Regions from separate parts of the Priestia sp. ABM2_011 genome, predicted to be linked through region 1. Evidence: a T-box and tRNA genes for the amino acid it is inferred to sense, from the RefSeq annotation. Region 1 holds a T-box; the other holds one or more tRNA genes.
What was found. A T-box is a leader RNA that pairs with one kind of tRNA and senses whether it is charged. The one in region 1 lies ahead of thrS (threonine--tRNA ligase), so its partner is inferred to be a tRNA-Thr.
Positions count from the first base shown of each region.

Region 1 (6,462 bases):
GAAATTAGCTTAAACGTTGTAAAAGGAAGAAAAGCTTTTGTTGTGATTACCATTATTAGCGTACGTCCTCTTGAAACCGCTATCGATTTTTCTGCTACAACAGAGTCAAAAGTGGTGCCAGTTGATTTTGGTTTTAGCAAAGAACTTGTACGTACGCTTTATAAGAGCTTTGATCAAAAACTTATTCCTCTTTCTTCGTAAGTTCCTTATCATTTTTGAATTTCAGGAAATAAAATGGGGAAATTCCTTTTCCTTTACTTGTATTCAAGCCTTGTTTTCTATAAGATGGAATAAAGTAAATCCTTTAATATAGCATCGTGTTTGATAAAGGAAATGATGATGACAATCATAATAAATGGCGAATAGCCGGCTAACATAGATGAAAATTAACTTATATGAGAGAAAATAAAAAGAAAAACAAGGTTTATTATTGGAGCTGAGAATATGAAGTGCCCATCCTGTCATTACAATGGAACGAGAGTGCTGGACTCGCGCCCTGTAGAAGAAGGCCGCTCTATTCGTAGAAGACGTGAATGCGAAGAGTGTCACTATCGTTTTACAACTTTTGAGAAAGTAGAAGAACTTCCGTTAATTGTTGTAAAAAAAGATGGAGCGAGAGAAGAGTTCAGCAAAGACAAAATCCTTCGAGGGTTAATTAAGGCGTGTGAAAAACGCCAAGTAAGCTTAAAACAACTGGAAGATACCGTACACGATATTGAAACAGAGCTGCGCAGTCAGGGTACATCAGAGGTGCAGTCAGATGTGGTAGGAGAAATGGTGATGGAGCGATTAGCTGCTATCGATGAAGTCTCTTATGTTCGATTTGCTTCTGTATACCGACAATTTAAAGACATCAATGTATTTATTGATGAATTAAAAGATTTAATTAAGAAGGAACGACTGTAAAAGAGCTATTGAAGTATTCTTTAGGCTCTTTTTTTGTCATTTCTATTACTTTAAAAGTAGGTAGGGAACGACATGAAAGAACAACATTGGAAAGAAATGATACCGGTCGATCGTTATGTTGTTCGTTCGAACGGCATACTGCAGGAATACGACCGAAGGATTTTAACCATGCTCTATCAGCCGCTGGTGGGCACGACGTGTTTTGGTTTGTATATGACGCTATGGAGCGAGCTGGAACAAGATCGTTTATGGGGAAAAGAGTCTACACATCATCATCTAATGTCGATGATGCAAATTAATTTGAAAGCTATTTACCATGAGCGGTTAAAATTAGAAGGCATTGGTTTGTTAAAAACATATATTAAGGAAGAAGATGATGTTCGTGTGTTCATTTATGAGCTCATTCCTCCTCTTACGCCCCATCAGTTCTTTAACGATGGTGTGTTAAATGTATATTTATATAACCGACTAGGAAAATCCATCTTTCAAAAAGTAAAAAATTATTTTTCGGATTCACTCGTGGATGACCAATCGTTCAAAGATGTGACGCATTCATTTAACGATGTATTTAAATCAGTTAAAGCAACGGAGCTGGCTCCAAGTTTTCAGTCTGAAAGCAAGGATGTATTTTCTCCTGATGCTCAAACGGACTTTATGGATTCTTCAAACCGTGCTTCTATTGAGATGAGCCCGGATTCCTTTGATTTTGATTTATTTTTAGCAGGCCTAACAGATTCAATGATTTCGAAAAGGTCCATTACATCTAAAGTAAAACAAGCAATTGAAAAGCTAGCTTTTTTATATGGTATCGATCCTCTTCAAATGAAAAATGTGGTGCTCGATTCGCTAAATGAGAACGATCAAGTTGATATTGAATTGCTTAGAAAAGCAGCACAGTCCTTTTACCAATTTGAAAATGGAGAAGCACTTCCAAATCTAAGCGAACAAATTCAGCCGCCTATGCTTCGCACTATGCAGGAAAAGCAGCCGCAGACGAAAGAAGAGCAGCTCATTCAACAGCTTGAAGTGACTTCTCCTCGACAGCTTTTGATCGAGTTTTCCGGGGGAGCAGAGCCTTCAAAAGCAGATTTGCAAATGATTGAAGAAGTGATGTTTAATCAAAAGCTTTCACCAGGGGTAGTAAATGTTCTAATTTACTATGTTATGCTAAGATCCGATATGAAATTATCTAAGAGCTATGTAGAGAAAATTGCTGGACACTGGGCGCGCAAAAAGGTACAAACTGTTCAAGATGCCATGAATTTAGCTAAAAATGAACAGAAAGAATATCAAAACTGGACCGAAGCAAAGCAAAATAAAAAAACGACCGGACGAAAAATTGTGCGTAAAGAAATGGTGCCAGAGTGGCTGAGCGATGAAGAAAAAGAAGAGAAAAAGCAGCCTTCAAAAGAAGTGGACGGATTTGAAGAAGAAAAACGAAAGCTACAAGAAGAGCTCAAGCAGTTAGATCAAGAGCTAAAACAAAAGCATAAAGAATAAAAAGCAGGTATGATAGAGATGAGGTGAAAAAGATGAAGCCTATCAATGATTCACTAAATCAGTTAGTGAACAAAAAAGATTTTAAAGCACGCTTAGAAGCATTAAGAAACAGTATCCTGTCTAATCCTGAAGTTAAAACATTTTTGCAAGAGCATCGCCGTGAGTTAGATGAGCAAATGGTCGACCGAGGCCTGATGAAGATGCATGAATTTATCGACCAAAGCAAATGCTGTGACAAGTGTCCTTCTCTGCAAAGCTGTGTCAACATGGTGAAAGGATACCACCCTCAGCTGGTTGTAAAAGGCCGTAATATTGATTTGCAATATGAACGCTGTCCTAGAAAAGTACAAGAAGATGAGCGAAAAGAACAAGAATCTTTTATTCAGTGTATGTACGTGCCGAAAGAAATTTTACAGGCAACAATGTCTGATATTGAAATTGAGCAGGGAAGATTTGAAGCGATTAAACTAGTAAGAGATTTTGTGCGAGAATATGAGCCAAACAAGAAAATGAAAGCTTTATATTTACACGGTTCGTTTGGTGTGGGAAAAACGTATTTTCTTGGAGCAATTGCCAATGCGTTAGCCGAAAAGAAAGTGAAATCTACCATTCTGTATGTTCCGGAGTTTTTGCGTGAGTTAAAAGGTTCGTTTCAAGATCAAAGCTTTAATGAGAAAATAGAGTATGTCAAAAAAGTACCGGTTCTTATGCTTGATGATCTCGGAGCAGAATCCGTAACGAGCTGGATGCGAGACGATGTGCTCGGAACCATTTTACAATTCCGCATGCTCGAAAATTTGCCGACATTTTTCAGCTCGAATTTAAATTTTAAAGAGCTTCAACATCATTTGACTTATACCCAAAGAGGCGAGCAGGAAGAGCTCAAAGCCGCTCGTGTCATGGAACGAATTAAGTCTCTAGCCATTCCTGTTGAAATGAATGGAGAGAATAAACGAAATAGATGAGCAGGTCGTTTTACATTTCTTGTAACGACTTGCTCATTTTTTTGCATGTTGCCCCATATACATTAATAAAGCGTGTCCAAAGGGGGGCTATGAGGAATGAAAATATTCTTTAAATATGTAGAAGACGCAGTCGTTGTATATGAGTCTTTATGCGCGAAGCAAAGCGCTTTATCATATGGTTCACAGTGCTTGAAGCTGGTGAATAATCAGCTTTTAGTTATTGATGAGACATACAATCGAGAGGCCATTTTACAAGACATGGTGATACCTGTATTAACGCACGTGATTTTAAAAAAGAAAGAAAAAAAGATGATGGTAAACATATTAAAAGAACAATTTTTTTATTCGGAAGAGGAAGAGCAAGATTTGCTGCTTCAAATTATGGGGGGGATTATGGAAGGAGAGAGAGACGAAATTCCGCAAAAAATATTTTCTCTTCCAAGAGAATTGCTTATCCGCCAGGCGCTTCAAGACTTCTTCATTCATAATGTAACATTCACCTTTGAGTCTTTTCTCCAATTCCGTTTAAAAGAATATCAAGATCGGCTGCGCTATTATGCTGAGCTGGCGATTGATGAATATAAGCTTGAACAAGACTATCAAATTCTTATTCATCAGCTGCGTCAAGCGGCTAACGAAAGACAGTCATCTACCGGTGATGTGTACGTGATGCACTTGAATAAAAACAAGTTTGTATTGTACGACCACAACCGTAGATATGTTCCTGAACGTGAATGTGCAGCTCTAGCAGAGGCCTTTTTATCTAAACAAGAATCATTATACATAGACTCGACTATTATCGCGCCTTTGCTAAGTTTATCTCCAGCTGGTATTCATCTGTATAGCGACGAGCATGACCATGATTTTGTTTACACCATTCAAAATATCTTTCAAGAAAAAGTGATGTTATACGAAAAAAATGAATTTCCGTTTGATCAAAAGCAAAATATAACGTGAAAGGTTGATTTCTATTTTGAAAATGAATATAATAAATGCATATTGAAAAACAGCTATATGTTACAAGTTATGATGAGGACATGAGTGTATATTTACGGTTTGTAGAGAGGGAGATCCAGGCTGAAAATCTCCTAACACGGAATATATCCTTACCACCTCTAAACTTCAGTAGTAAACGAGCAGAGCCTCTAGTAATTACTGACGGAATTTCCGTTATAAAACCTCGAGCCGCTTCGGGTTCTTTGGGTTATCCAAGATACGAAGAGGAAACAAGGGTGGTACCGCGTGTATACACAACTCGTCCCTTTTTATAAGGGACGAGTTTTTTGTTTTTACAAAAAGTTTATTAGTTATGTTAAAGGAGTGGAAAGTTGTGTCAGAAGTAATCAAAATGACATTTCCTGATGGAGCTGTTAAAGAGTATCCAAAAGGATCATCAACAGAAGATATTGCGGCTTCTATTAGCCCGGGATTAAAGAAAAAAGCATTAGCAGGCAAAGTAAACGGCGAGCTGCTGGATTTACGTACGCCAATCGAACAAGATGGCAGTCTTGAAATCATTACGCAAGATGCTCCTGAAGCGCTTGAAATTATGCGCCATAGTACAGCGCATTTAATGGCTCAAGCAATCAAACGTTTATACAAAGATGTAAAAGTACAGCTAGGTGTAGGCCCGGTTATCGAAAATGGGTTTTACTATGACATCGATATGGAAGAATCAATTACTCCTGAAGATTTAGGTAGAATTGAAAAAGAAATGAAAAAAATCGTTAATTCAAATATTGAAATTGAACGAAAAGAAGTTTCTCGTGAAGAAGCCATTCAACTTTTTAAAGAAGTTGGCGATGAACTAAAGCTTGAATTGATTGATGCGATTCCAGCAGGTGAAAAGGTGACGATTTACCAACAAGGCGAATTCTTTGATCTTTGCCGAGGTGTGCACGTGCCGTCAACAGGCAAAATTAAAGAGTTTAAACTATTAAGCGTAGCAGGTGCTTATTGGCGCGGAGACAGCGACAATCAAATGCTGCAGCGTATTTACGGTACAGCATTCTTTACAAAAGCAGATTTAGACGAGCATCTTCGTCTTCTTGAAGAAGCAAAAGAACGTGACCACCGTAAACTTGGTAAAGAGTTAAACTTATTTACAAATTCTCAAAAAGTAGGACAAGGTCTTCCTTTATGGCTTCCAAAAGGTGCGACAATCCGCCGTATTATCGAGCGTTATATCGTAGATAAAGAAGTAAGCCTTGGTTATCAGCACGTTTACACGCCGGTGCTTGGAAGTGTAGAACTTTACAAAACGTCTGGTCACTGGGAGCACTATCAAGATGACATGTTCCCTGCAATGGAAATGGATAACGAAGACCTGGTTCTTCGTCCAATGAACTGTCCTCATCACATGATGGTGTACAAACAAGGTATTCACAGCTATCGTGAGCTTCCAATCCGTATTGCTGAACTTGGAACAATGCACCGCTACGAAATGTCAGGAGCATTATCAGGGCTTCAGCGCGTTCGAGGCATGACGTTAAATGATGCACATATCTTTGTACGTCCGGATCAAATCAAAGAAGAATTTATTCGTGTGGTTCGCTTAGTTGAAGCGGTTTATAAAGATTTTGGATTTGAAAATTATTCATTCCGTCTATCTTATCGTGATCCTGAAGATACAGAAAAATACTTCGATGATGATGCAATGTGGGAAAAAGCACAAAGCATGTTAAAAGATGCAATGGATGAGCTTGACCTCGATTATTATGAAGCTGAAGGCGAAGCGGCATTCTACGGTCCAAAACTAGATGTTCAAGTTAAAACAGCTCTTGGTAAAGAAGAGACGCTATCTACGGTTCAATTGGATTTCTTACTTCCTGAACGCTTTGATTTAACGTATGTAGGGGAAGACGGAAAACAGCATCGACCTGTTGTTATTCACCGCGGCGTGGTGTCAACAATGGAACGTTTTGTAGCTTTCTTAATCGAAGAATACAAAGGAGCTTTCCCAACGTGGTTAGCACCTGTACAAGTTCAAGTGATTCCGGTATCACCTACGGTTCACCTTGAGTATGCAAAAGAAGTGCAAGAACAGCTTCAGCTTGCGGGTATTCGTGTGGAACTTGATTCTCGCGATGAG
Region 1 covers NZ_JBSWUB010000001.1:772,912-779,373, forward strand. Annotated here, with positions in the region: gene ACXAE4_RS04130 (hypothetical protein) at 1-201, shown strand, start outside; gene nrdR (transcriptional regulator NrdR) at 445-906, shown strand; gene ACXAE4_RS04140 (replication initiation and membrane attachment family protein) at 979-2,406, shown strand; gene dnaI (primosomal protein DnaI) at 2,439-3,371, shown strand; gene ytxC (sporulation protein YtxC) at 3,468-4,328, shown strand; T-box leader at 4,389-4,637, shown strand; gene thrS (threonine--tRNA ligase) at 4,681-6,462, shown strand, end outside.

Region 2 (6,462 bases), 820 kb from region 1:
CTTGAATAGAAGTAGCTTGAAATCCTTTTTCAACGAAGAGATGGTGTGCATTTTTTACAACTTGCTGTTTTCGATTATTCATTATTATCACCTAAATGTAAAATTAGACTCATGGTCCAACTTTATGATACATGATTTAAAGCGTTTACACAAATGTTCTTTTCAGAAAACTGAACGATATCACGACAATATATTGGTATAAAAGGATTATAGGACTAAAAAAGTTGAGAAAATAAAGAACGTGAACGTAAGATTTTTCACTTGCATAAATTGAACTCACAGTATAATATACTCTATGTAGAACACGTGTCTAAAAAAATGAACCTAAAGTATAAGGAGGTACAATAATGAGTCGATCGATAAATCAAATGGAAAAGCCGCCTTATGGCATAATTGCTATTTTGTTAATTGGCGCTTTTATCTCATTATTGAATGAAACGTTATTAAATGTGGCGCTGCCGTCTATTATGAAAGACTTAGATGTGACAACGTCAACTGTCCAGTGGCTTTCTACTGGTTATATGTTAGTGAATGGTATTATGATTCCAACTACCGCTTTTTTAATTCAGCGCTATTCTGTCAGAGGCTTATTTTTAACGGCGATGACTTTATTTACAGCAGGAACAATACTTGCAGGTGCTTCGCCAGTATTTTCTGTGTTGTTAACCGCTCGTATTATTCAAGCGTCAGGCGCAGCTATTATGATGCCGCTTTTAATGAACGTATTGCTCACAAGTTTTCCATTAGAAAAACGCGGAGCTGCGATGGGGATTTTCGGTTTAGTTATGATTTTTGCTCCGGCAATTGGTCCTACATTATCAGGATGGCTAATTGAACACTATGAGTGGAGAATGCTGTTCCACCTTGTTACGCCAATCGCAGCCATTGTATTAATAGGCGCTTTCTTCCTATTAAAAGACAAAAAAGAAAAAGTGGAAATCAATTTGGATTTTTTATCCCTTTTGCTATCTACAATTGGATTTGGCGGACTTCTATACGGGTTTAGCTCAGCAGGGGATAAAGGCTGGGATTCTGTGGAAGTATACGGTACCATTATCGTAGGAGCTGTGGCTCTGATTTTATTTATTACGCGTCAGTTCAAGCTTAAAACACCGATGCTTGAATTCCGCATTTTTAAATATCCAATGTTTGCTTTATCATCAACGATTTCGATGGTAATTACAATGGCATTATTCTCAGCCATGCTGCTAATGCCAATTTATGTTCAAACGGTACGAGGCATCTCTCCGCTTCATTCAGGATTACTAATGCTTCCAGGTGCGCTGCTAATGGGTGTGATGTCACCGATTACCGGAAAATTATTTGATAAATTCGGAGCGCGTGCATTGGCTGTAACGGGTCTAACGATTACAGCCGTTACGACGTATTTCTTCAGTAACTTAGAGCTTGATACGACCTATACAACGCTCATTACGCTTTACACGCTTCGTATGTTCGGAATGTCTATGGTGATGATGCCGGTTATGACAAACGGATTAAATCAGCTTCCGCAGCGTTTTAATCCGCATGGTACTGCGATGAACAATACGCTTCAACAAGTATCGGGAGCTATTGGTTCGGCTCTTTTAGTAACGGTGATGTCAAACCGTACAGCTACTCATGCAAAAGAGCTCGCTCAAGATGCAATGAGCGGAGCAGGAGCAGCTAATGCAACCGCAGCCGGGGCAGCTCAAATGAAAGAACAGATTGGGATGCAGGCAATGGTACAAGGGATTAACGATGCGTTTGCTGTCTCAGTAGTCCTAGTGGTGGTTGCCTTAATTCTTTCATTCTTCATGAAACGCGCAACGCCGGCAAGTGAAGATGAAGTGATAAAGGAAAAAGCAGCACGCGAGCAGTTTGCTAAATAAAAAAAATCCCCGCTGAGACAGCGGGGATTTTTTTAGCTTGTATATCTAAAGCTTAAGCCCATTTTCTTTAATAATTTCCGGTAACCGATGGACGTTTGATCAGCCATAATATGCGCTTCCATCTGCAGGTCTAAAGGCAAGTCTTCAGGTTTTTGGTTTTCCACCATTTCACGGTCTTCGTCAAAGACGCGAAGGTTAAAGTCATACACACCTTCAACGGGAGAATCTTTGTCAAAGTTTCGAGCGATTGGCGCGAATAAACGTGTTTCGCGGGCTGAAATAGGAGAGACTGCATTCATAATCCACAGCTCTGCGCCTTCTGGGAAGTATACTTTTAGCGTAGCTGTAAACGGGGGATAAACATCAAAGACGCGAAGCCATTTAAAATCAGTTGGATTTAAATGCTGCTGTTCTTTGGAATAATTGCTCACGGTGCTCGTATATTCTACATGAAGCCCATAGTCTGTATCGCTTACTTTATATTTAGGCACAAAGGCGTTGTTTCGATCACCAAATGTGTCTGTGTGAACCCAAGCAAAATGAGCTACGTCTAAAAAGCCTTCCATTTGACGACCGGCTGAACCCATGATATCAAAGCTCGGACAAACAATTTGCTGAAAATCAGGGTCCTCCCACGCATCGAAATAAGGCAGGTTATCTTGTTCTCCTGTCAGGGACGTCCACACTAATCCATATCGTTCAATAACTGGATAGACGGCCATACAGAGACGGGGAGAAATGTTGGCGTCAGGGTGAGCTGGAATTGACGTGCATGCGCCGTCCGTTGCGTAGCGGAAGCCGTGGTAAGGACAGACAATTTCATCATCTTCCACCCAGCCCATGCTAAGCGGGGTGCCTCGGTGAACGCATAAATCACGTGCCGCTACAACTTTGTGTGTGGTGCGGTATAAAACTAGATTTACATCTAGTAATTTTACGGACGTTGGTTTTTCTGTTACATCACTGCAGCGTGCGACGGGGTACCAATACTTAGCAAGCGTCGTCCAATCTTCCAGGCTGAACGTGCAGTCTCTTGGGTAGGGAGTTGCCGTTTTTGATTTTGTCATGGTTGGTTGTTGTTCCATCTATTTTCTTCCCTTCTTTTGTAAGCTCTTTTACTAAGGGTAATATAAAAAAAGAAAATTCACACAATTTATGTAAGAAGTTCTAACATGAAATATGGAACTTTGTAGAAAGTGCGAATTTCAGAAGACGCAAATTAGAGAATATACCAATAAAAAAATTTAAAAAAGCGCTTCCTAAATAAATTTAAACGTGATATAATTTTCCAAGACGCTGGTGTAGCTCAGTAGGTAGAGCACTTGCATGGTAAGCAAGAGGTCGCAGGTTCGATCCCTGTCGCTAGCATACTCAAAAACCTTCTTTCTTGTTGAAAGAAGGTTTTTTTATTTGGATTGGCTTTAAATTTATTCTCCGAATTATTCTTCCCCGCCTTGTGAAAACTTTAACAGTTTGATAGCCTTATTAGGAGGCTGTTAGAAAACATGTGTATCTTTTCCACTATGTCTTATGAATCATATTTAGAAATATTCTTAAAAGAATGTTTATTGCCTCTAAGTATTGGGTACACGAAACTAGGGGTTAAATTTCAACAGGGAGTGTGAACGATAATTTGATTACGTTTAAGAATGTGTCAAAGCAATATCCAGACGGTACGACCGCCGTGAAAAATATTAATCTAGAAATAAAAGAAGGAGAGTTTTTCGTTTTAATTGGTCCGAGTGGATGTGGGAAAACAACCACCTTAAAAATGATTAACCGTCTTCATGATATTACCGAAGGAGAACTATACATAAAAGATAAGCTCGTATCGGACCACAACATACATGAGCTACGCTGGAACATTGGTTATGTGCTACAGCAGATTGCTCTTTTTCCTCATATGACCATTGCTGAGAATATAGCCATTGTACCGGAGATGAAGCATTGGAAGAAAAACAAAATCAAAACGCGTATTGATGAACTGCTTACCTTGGTAGGACTAGACCCAAAGCAATATCGAAACCGAAAGCCGTCTGAGCTCTCAGGTGGCCAGCAGCAACGTGTAGGTGTAGCACGTGCCCTCGCAGCTGATCCCCCCGTTATTTTAATGGACGAACCCTTTAGTGCCCTCGATCCGTTAAGCCGCGAACAGCTTCAACAAGATGTTATTAGCTTAAAAGAAAAAATCAAAAAAACATTTGTGTTTGTTACGCATGATATGAGCGAAGCCATGACGCTTGGAGATCGTATCTGCCTGATGAAAGATGGGGAAATTGTTCAAGTTGGCACCCCGGAGGAATTCATTCAAAAGCCTAAAAATGAGTTTGTAAAAACATTTATTGGAAATCAAGGAAATGCTTTATTTGAGACATTGGATATGTTTGTCAAAGAAAGTGAACAGCCAGACGTAGAACCTACTGAAGAGCTAGCTTCAACCGCCACTGTTCAGCAGGCAATGGACGCCCTTTACGACCATGAAGCAATAGCTGTGAAAAAAGGGAGCAAACGCATTGGCGTTGTAACGCGCAAAACTCTATTAGCGTTTCTTTCTGATAAAACGAAAGAAGGAGGAACGCTGTAATGAATGCACTAAGCGCATTATTAGATCAACGAGGAGATGCCCTGTTTCAAGCTCTTCTTGAACACATTCAAATTTCAGTACTGGCTCTTGTGATCGCCGTATTAATTTCAGTGCCGCTTGGACTGTACTTAACGAGGCATGACCGCATTGCTGAACCGATCATTGGCGTAACAGCCGTACTGCAAACCATTCCTTCACTCGCTTTATTAGGATTACTGATTCCTCTTGTCGGAATTGGAACCTTTCCCGCGGTTATTGCACTGTTTTTATATTCGCTTCTTCCTATTGTACGAAATACATATACCGGAATTAAAGAAGTGGACCCATCTTTAATTGAAGCATCCAAAGCCATGGGGATGAACTCGTGGAGACGATTAATCAAAGTAGAACTTCCTCTAGCGCTTCCTGTCATTATGGCCGGAATTCGCACAGCGATGGTACTCATTATTGGTACAGCGACAATCGTGGCTCTTATCGGAGCAGGCGGACTCGGAAGCTTAATTTTGCTTGGTATTGACCGAAGCGATAATAGTTTGATTTTATTAGGAGCCGTTCCAGCAGCATTATTAGCGCTTATTTTTGATGGAATTCTGCGAACGATTGAACACTCTGCTAAAAAAGGGTCCAAAAAACGCTCGTTCATCATGATCATCGTATTAGTACTTATTCTTGTTTCTCCGTTTGCAGCGATGAGCGCAACAAAACCAGACCTTGTTATCGGAGGGAAAATTGGCGCAGAACAAGATATTTTAATCAATATGTACAAAGAATTAATTGAAGATCAAACCGATATGAAAGTAAACCTTCGTTCGTCGCTTGGGAAAACGGTATTTGTATTTGAGGCTCTGCGTAACAAGGAAATTGATTTGTACCCTGAATATACGGGGACAGCCATTGTGACGCATCTAAAGGAACAGCCGGACAGCAAAGATGAAACACAGGTGTACAAGCAGGCAAAAGAAGGATTTAAAAAGAAATTCGGGCTTGTCTATTTAGATCCAATGAAGTTTAATAATACGTACACATTGACCGTGACAAAAGAATTTGCCAAAGAAAATAATCTAACGACCATTTCAGATTTGGCAAATGCAACAGATAAAGTAAAAGCAGGATTTACGCTTGAGTTTAAAGATCGTGAAGACGGCTACGTAGGCATTCAAAAAGAATATGGCCTTACTTTCCCGAATATTAAAACGATGGAGCCGAAGCTTCGCTATCGCGCTGTTGAAAAAGGCGATATTAACATGCTTGATGCTTACGCAACGGATCCTGAAATCAAACAGTTTGGTTTAAAAGTCTTAAAAGACGACCAGCAGTTCTTCCCTCCGTATCAAGGAGCGCCTGTACTTCGTGAAGATACGCTAAAAGAGCACCCTGAACTGAAAAAAATCTTAAATCAACTGGGTGGTAAAATCAGTGACGACGAAATGCGTGAAATGAACTATCAAGTAAATGCAAAAGGAAAAACGGCTGAAGAAGTCGCTCATCAATTCTTAGTAAAAAAAGGATTAATTAAAAAATAAAAATGAAGACAAAACGATCCGTACAAAAGTATTTTAGCTAAAAGAAGACCCGAACGATAAATCGTTCGGATCTTTTTATTGGCATGGTGGACGTAGCTTTCATATATGTAGGTGCTTCTAGCAATTGATTGGAGCGCAAGAGGCAATTCATACTCGATCATTTACCCCATTTGTTCTTCTTTATATTGGCGTGATTTCGTTATGTTTCAATCTCTTTTTGCTGTGAGAGAAGCATTAATGAAAATACGATTTTATGAACAAGCTAAAGGTACCAAATTTGTTTTTTGATGGAGAGGAGGCGCCGTTATGAATTCATTTTTTGCGTGTCATCCTGTACAACATTCTTTTCAGCTTTTTTCAGTTGAACACCTTGTAACTTTAGCCATTATCGTGATCATAGGAACAGTTATTATTTTGTGTCGAAAGCAGCTGCGAAAAAAGAGGTTTGTGTTCGTTTTGCTTTCACTCGTTCTAATTGCTTCAG
Region 2 covers NZ_JBSWUB010000001.1:1,590,748-1,597,209, forward strand. Annotated here, with positions in the region: gene ACXAE4_RS08325 (TetR/AcrR family transcriptional regulator) at 1-82, opposite strand, end outside; gene ACXAE4_RS08330 (DHA2 family efflux MFS transporter permease subunit) at 348-1,871, shown strand; gene ACXAE4_RS08335 (aromatic ring-hydroxylating dioxygenase subunit alpha) at 1,904-2,956, opposite strand; tRNA gene ACXAE4_RS08340 (tRNA-Thr) at 3,167-3,239, shown strand; gene ACXAE4_RS08345 (ABC transporter ATP-binding protein) at 3,505-4,455, shown strand; gene ACXAE4_RS08350 (ABC transporter permease/substrate-binding protein) at 4,455-5,978, shown strand; gene ACXAE4_RS08355 (YwaF family protein) at 6,285-6,462, shown strand, end outside.
Region 2: it has a tRNA-Thr gene. The T-box ahead of thrS (threonine--tRNA ligase) is inferred to sense a tRNA for this amino acid. The anticodon was not compared.